2 regions of the Streptomyces sp. NPDC041108 genome follow, and region 2 is predicted to be linked to the other one. Evidence: riboswitches for the same ligand, from Rfam matches in the RefSeq annotation. Region 2 holds a riboswitch; the other holds the start of a gene.
The links. Region 2 has a riboswitch for S-adenosylmethionine ahead of ACZ6BB_RS16730 (aminotransferase class V-fold PLP-dependent enzyme). Riboswitches for the same ligand answer to the same signal wherever they lie in the genome.
Positions count from the first base shown of each region.

Region 1: linked by a shared signal. The riboswitch ahead of thrC (threonine synthase) and the one ahead of ACZ6BB_RS16730 (aminotransferase class V-fold PLP-dependent enzyme) in region 2 are both predicted to bind S-adenosylmethionine.

Region 1 is NZ_JBVIYK010000009.1:317,538-320,938, forward strand. It holds gene ACZ6BB_RS26200 (MoaD/ThiS family protein) at 199-474, opposite strand; gene thrC (threonine synthase) at 577-1,863, opposite strand; SAM riboswitch class I at 1,881-2,027, opposite strand; gene ACZ6BB_RS26210 (glucosyl-3-phosphoglycerate synthase) at 2,159-3,103, shown strand; gene ACZ6BB_RS26215 (alpha,alpha-trehalose-phosphate synthase (UDP-forming)) at 3,303-3,401, shown strand, end outside.
Region 2 is NZ_JBVIYK010000005.1:224,815-228,215, reverse strand. It holds gene ACZ6BB_RS16740 (rhomboid family intramembrane serine protease) at 1-75, shown strand, start outside; gene ACZ6BB_RS16735 (Lrp/AsnC family transcriptional regulator) at 72-353, shown strand; gene ACZ6BB_RS16730 (aminotransferase class V-fold PLP-dependent enzyme) at 391-1,752, opposite strand; SAM riboswitch class IV at 1,873-1,988, opposite strand; gene trpD (anthranilate phosphoribosyltransferase) at 2,231-3,295, opposite strand.

The sequences.
Region 1 (3,401 bases), on a different contig from region 2:
ACTTCATATAGGGCGCGCGGCGGAATCACATATGCGTCCGGCATGGAATCACTACGGTGATCGGACCGGGTTCCCCAACTCTACAGTGCTCAACCATAGAGAATTGCCCCCTCCGCTTCTCTTACGGAGGGGGCAATTCGATGAACGCTCGGTAATCAAAGTTACCGACGGTTACTACCGACCGGTACGGACCGGGGGTCAGCCACCGGCGACGGCGGGAATGATCGACACGCCGGCGCCGTCCGGCGTCGCCGTCTCCAGCCCCTGCTCGAACCGGACATCGTCGTCGTTCACGTACACGTTCACGAACCGCCGCAGCTTGCCCTGATCGTCCAGAACCCGGGCGGCGATCCCGTTGTGGTTCTTCTCCAGGTCGGCGATGACCTCGGCGAGGGTGCCCCCCTCGGCACTGACCTCGGCCCGACCGCCGGTGTAGGTGCGGAGGATGGTCGGGATGCGAACGTTGACGGACATGGTGGGAAACCTCCGGGGAGTGCAGCGAACCTAAGGGGCGCGGGGAACTGCGCGACAAGCCCCCGCTTACCCGCAGCCGAACGACGTGCTGACGGGTCCTGCTTACGCGAGACCGGCCTCACGGAACGAATCGAGGCTGGGCCGGATGGTCGCGGTCAGGCCGGTCCCGGCCACCGCGTCCAGCGTCTTGAGGCCGTCACCGGTGTTGAGGACGACCGTGGTCAGCGTCGGGTCGAGAAGGCCGTCCTCGACGAGCTTCTTCGTGACGCCGACGGTCACCCCGCCGGCGGTCTCCGCGAAGATCCCCTCGGTCCGCGCGAGCAGCTTGATCGCCTCGACGACCTGCTCGTCCGTCACGTCCTCCACGGCCCCACCGGTCCGCCGCGCGATGTCGAGCACGTACGGCCCGTCCGCCGGGTTGCCGATCGCCAGCGACTTCGCGATGGTGTTCGGCTTCTGCGGCCGCACCACGTCGTGCCCGGCCTTGAAGGCCACCGACACCGGCGAGCAGCCCTCCGCCTGCGCACCGAAGATCTTGTACGGCTTGTCCTCGACGAGCCCGAGCTTGATCAGCTCCTGCAGACCCTTGTCGATCTTCGTGAGCTGCGACCCCGAGGCGATCGGCACGACCAGCTGGTCGGGGAGCTGCCAGCCGAGCTGCTCGCAGATCTCGTACGCCAGGGTCTTGGAGCCCTCCGCGTAGTACGGCCGCAGGTTGACGTTGACGAAGCCCCAGCCCTCGCCGGCCGGGTCGCCGATCAGCTCCGAGCAGAAGCGGTTCACGTCGTCGTAGTTGCCCTCGATGCCGACGAGCTCGCCGCCGTAGACCGCGGCCATGACGACCTTGCCCTGCTCCAGGTCGTGCGGGATGAACACGCAGGACCGGAAGCCGGCGCGGGCGGCGGCGGCGCCGACGGCGCCGGCCAGGTTGCCCGTGGAGGAGCAGGACAGGGTGGTGAAGCCGAAGGCGCGGGCCGCCTCCAGCGCCTGGGCGACGACGCGGTCCTTGAAGGAGTGCGTGGGGTTGCCGGAGTCGTCCTTGATGAAGAGCTTGCCGGTGTCGACGCCGAGCGCGGCGGCCAGGTTGTCGGCCTTCACGAGCTGGGTCCAGCCGGGGTTGATGTTCGGCTTGGTCGCCACGTCGGCCGGGACGGGCAGCAGGGGCGCGTACCGCCAGATGTTGGCGGGCCCGGACTCGATCGTCTTCCGCAACTGCTCCGTGTCGTACGCGGAGTAGTCGTAGGCGATCTCCAGCGGCCCGAAACACTCCTCGCAGGCGAAGACCGGCCCGAGGGGGACGCGGTGACCGCATTCGCGGCAGCTCAGTGCGGCGGCGGGGCCGAGGTCTACTGTGGATTCGGTGGTGCTTGCAACAGTCTGCGCAGCCATGGAGGCGAGGCCCTTTCTCCTCATCTTCCTCACGGCGCACTTCGCCGTGAGACGGATTTGGCACCTTCCCGAGCCGGGAGCCTCACCACGACGACGTGGTCAGACCGGCTGGAGGGTTGCCGGGGCTTCATCGGGCCGTATCCCTCTGCCCCTCTGGATGAGCGGTATTTGGTTGTATACGCGGACGAGCACCGACATGCGATGGTCACCAGCGTTGTCCAAGACTGTAACCGAAGGCCAGGACAGTTGAGAGAGCCGTCCGAACCGCGAGATGAACGCAGAGGAGCCGCGCACTGTGCTGAAGGAAGTCGAGCGCTGGCTGAGCACCCGCTCCTGGTCCATGACCGACCGCCCGCTCCACAAGATCATGGCCGCGAAACGGGCCACCGGCCAGTCGGTCAGCGTCGTCCTGCCCGCGCTGAACGAGGAGGAGACGGTCGGCGACATCGTCGCGATCATCCGTCATGACCTCATGCGGCAGGTCCCCCTCGTCGACGAGATCGTGGTCGTCGACTCCGGCTCGACCGACCGGACGTCCCAGGTCGCGGCGGCCGCCGGGGCGAGAGTCGTCCACCGCGACGACATCCTGCCCCGCATCCCGGCCGTGCCCGGCAAGGGCGAGGTCCTGTGGCGGTCCCTGATGGTGACGTCGGGCGACATCGTCTGCTTCATCGACGCGGACCTCAAGGAGTTCTCGTCCGACTTCGTCTCCGGGATCGTCGGCCCGCTGCTCACGGACCCTGGTGTCGACCTCGTCAAGGCGATGTACGACCGCCCCCTCGGGTCCGCCGCCGGCCAGGGCGGCCGTGTGACGGAACTCATGGCCCGCCCCCTGCTCAACATGCACTGGCCCCAGCTGGCCGGCTTCGTCCAGCCGCTCGGCGGCGAGTACGCGGCCCGGCGCTCGCTGCTCGAGCGGCTGCCCTTCCCGGTGGGCTACGGCGTCGAGCTGGGCATGCTGGTCGACGCGCTGCACCTGGTCGGCCTCGACGCGCTCTCCCAGGTCGACGTGGGCGTCCGCAAACACCGGCACCAGGACGGGGCGGCGCTGGGCCGCATGTCCGCGGCGATCTACCGCACGGCCCAGCTCCGGCTGGCCCGCGGGCATCTGATCCGGCCGGTCCTGACGCAGTTCGAGCGGGGGCGGGAGGGGTTCGAGCCACGGACGTACTCGGTGGACCTGGAGGAGCGGCCGCCGATGGTCGACATCACGGAGTACGCGCGGCGGAGAGCGGCGTGATTCAGGGCCGGTGATTGTCGTGCGGGTACGGGTGCGTCGGCGGGCGCAGCCCCGGCTTTTCAGGGGCGCGGGGAACTGCGCGAGAAGCCCCGCGCACCCGCACCCGCCGACGCACCCGCACCCCCCACCCCCACAGGCACTCCTGTATACGGCCGAACCGCACGTTTGACCGCCGAACCCCCGGGCTAGGTTGAGCCGTATGGCATCAACGCACGGCGCGGCCCACGTACTCGTCGCGTCCAACCGGGGACCCGTCACCTACACGCTGGACGAGGAGACCGACTCGCTCACCGCGAAG
Region 2 (3,401 bases):
GCTAGAGTGAAACCGCCAGCGGACGCGTCGAAGAACGTCCCTGCTCCGGCCCCCGAGGGAGAGAACCAGCCGTGATCACCGCGATCGTCCTCATCAAGACCAGCGTGGACCGGATTCCGGAGATCGCGGAGTCGATCGCCGCGATCGACTCCGTGACCGAGGTGTTCTCCGTGACCGGTACGTACGACCTGGTCGCCATGGTCCGGGTGAAGGAGCACGAGGACCTCGCGGACGTGATCCCCGGCCGTATCAGCAAGATCCCGGGCGTTCTCGGCACGGACACGCACGTCGCCTTCCGCGCCTACTCCCAGCACGACCTGGAGGCCGCATTCGCCATCGGGCTGGACGGCTAGCGGCCTCTCGCGCGGCCGGACGCACCGGCGGTGGCGGTCAGACCGCCGGGACGCAACGGCCGTCCTCCGTGCGGTAGTTCCACCGCGCGCCGTCCCGCACCAGCTCCTTGACCGCTCCCAGGAACCGCTCCACGTGCTCGTCGGGGGTGCCCGCTCCGAAGCTCACCCGGATCGCGTTGAGGGAACGTTCGCCGGGGGCCGCCTCGGGGGCGCCGCACTCGCCCTGGGTCTGCGGGTCGGTGCCGAGGAGGGTACGGACGAGGGGGTGGGCGCAGAAGAGGCCGTCGCGTACGCCGATGCCGTACTCGGCGGAGAGGGCGGCGGCGAAGTGGGAGCTGTTCCAGCCCTCGACGACGAAGGAGAGGACTCCGACGCGCGGGGCGTCGTCGCCGAAGAGGGTGAGGGTCCGCACCTCGGGCACCTCGGCGAGCCCGGCCCGTACGGTGTCGATCAGATACCGCTCCCGGGCGACCAGGGTGTCGAACCCGGCCTCGGTGAGGGCCTTGCAGGCGGAGGCGATGGAGTAGGCGCCGATGACGTTGGGCGAGCCGGCCTCGTGGCGGGCGGCGCTCTCGTGCCACTCGACGTCCACGCCGCCGTCCGTCCGCCGGGTCACCTTGCGGCTGGCACCGCCGCCCGCGAGGTACGGGTCGGCCTCGCGCAGCCAGTCGGCGCGCCCGGCGAGCACGCCGGACCCGAACGGCGCGTACAGCTTGTGCCCCGAGAAGGCGACCCAGTCCACGTCCAGCTCCCGTACGGAGACGGGGTGGTGGGGCGCGAGCTGGGCCGCGTCCAGCACGATCCGCGCACCGTGCGCGTGCGCGGCCGCCGCCAGCTCCCGCACCGGCCAGATCTCCCCGGTGACGTTCGAGGCACCGGTGACGCACACCAGCGCCGGCCCGTACGGGTCGCGTGCCGCGAGGGCGGTCTCCAGGGCGGCGACGGCCTGCTCCGGCGTCCGGGGCGCGTCCAGGTACGTCACCCGCGCGTCCCGCCAGGGCAGCAGCGAGGCGTGGTGCTCGGTCTCGAAGACGAAGACCTGGCAGTCGGTGGGCAGGGCCTCGGCCAGGAGGTTCAGGGAGTCCGTCGTCGAGCGGGTGAAGATCAGCTGGTCGTCGGCCCGGCAGTCGAGGAACTCGGCGACGGTCTTCCGGGCGTTCTCGAAGAGGTCCGTCGACAGCTGGGAGAGGTACCCGGCGCCCCGGTGCACGCTCCCGTAGTACGGCGCGTACGCCGCCACGTCGTCCCAGACGCGCTGCAGGGCCGGGGCGCTGGCGGCGTAGTCGAGGGCGGCGTAGGTGACCTCGCCACCGGTGACGAGCGGGACGGTGACATCTCGCCCCAGAACGGGCAGCGGGGCACAAACGGACTGGTCGGCGGCAAGGGTGGAGACAGACATGGCGAACTCCCGTGAGGGGCATGCCGAAGCGAGGCATGCGGAGGAAAGAGAGAAAAGGGTGCGCGGAGGCGGGGCTCGGCGGCCCTATCGCATTCGCTTGCTCACGGAAGAACTCCCTCGAAGCCGCGCTTGCCGTAGACCTCGCTGCCTACGGCCCGGTCTTCACCCGGGGCACCCCGCCACGGAAGGAGGGTTGCCGGACAGCCAGCCGGGGCTATGGGCTGTCACTCATGACCTGAACCAGAACGTACGCGAGGTGATCGTCGCGCCGCAACTCGTGTCCGGATGGCGGGATGGGGCCTGAGGGGTCGGGGGCGCGGGTTTCGCCGACGAGTGCGGGTCCGGTGGGGCTTCTCGCGCGGCTTCGTCAGCGGGTGCGGGTCCCGTGGGGCTTCTCGCGCAGTTCCCCGCACTCCTGAAAAGCAGGGGCTGCGCCCCGCGCGTTTCCCCCCGCCCCACCGGACCCGCGCCCGAAGGACTACCGGTTGGTGGCCGCGACCCACCGTTCGAGAGCCTGCCGCGCCGCGCCGGAGTCGATCGACTCCGCGGCCCGTTCCATCCCACCGCGCAGCTGCTCCGCCAGCGAAGCCGACGTCGGCTCCAACGCCACCAACGCAGCCGCCGAGTTCAACAGCACCGCATCCCGCACCGGCCCGGTCTCCCCGCCCAGCAACCGCCGCGCGACATCCGCGTTGTACGAGGCGTCGGCCCCCCGCAGCGCCTCCACGGGCACCAGCTCCAGCCCCACGTCGCGCGGATCGAACGCCTCCTCGGTGACCTTGCCGTCCCGGACGACCCACACCCGTGAGGTCGCCGTCGTCGTCAGCTCGTCGAGCCCGTCGTCACCGCGGAAGACCAGTGAGGAGTTGCCGCGTCCGGCGAAGACACCGGCCATGATGGGCGCCATCCGGGGGTCGGCGACCCCGACCGCCTGGGCCCGCACCTTCGCCGGGTTGGCCAGCGGCCCGAGCGCGTTGAAGACCGTCCGGATGCCCAACTGCCCGCGCGCGGCGGCCACATGACGCAGCGCCGGATGGAACTTCACCGCGAAGCAGAAGGTGATCCCGGCCTCCTCCGCGACCTCGGCCACCCGCTTCGGCGTCAGCTCCAGATTGACGCCCAGCTTCTCCAGCACGTCGGACGCCCCGGACGCCGACGACGCGGCCCGGTTGCCGTGCTTGACGACCTTCGCGCCCGTACCGGCGACGACGATCGACGACATCGTGGAGATGTTGACCGTCTTGGCGCCGTCCCCGCCCGTGCCGACGATGTCGACGGTCTCCCCGGCCACCTCGATCACATTGGCGTGCTGGTACAGCGCGTCGACGAGGCCGGTGATCTCGTCGACGGTCTCCCCCTTGGCCCGCAGCGCCACCACGAACCCGGCGATCTGCGCGTCCGTCGCCTCGCCGCGCATGATCTGGTCCATCGCCCAGAAGGTGGCGCCGGCGTCCTGGTCGTGCCCGGACAGCAGCGCGTTCAGGACCGCCGGCCAGGAACGGCCCGCCGCGGTGTCGCCTCCAGCGGGGGTCACAGCGCTCATAGCCGCTCCTGGGTGTCGTAGACGAGACGTGGAAGAAGGTGAACCCCACCCTATCCAGCCCCGGGCACGGCGAAGGGCCCCCGTCCGAAGATCGGACGGGGGCCCT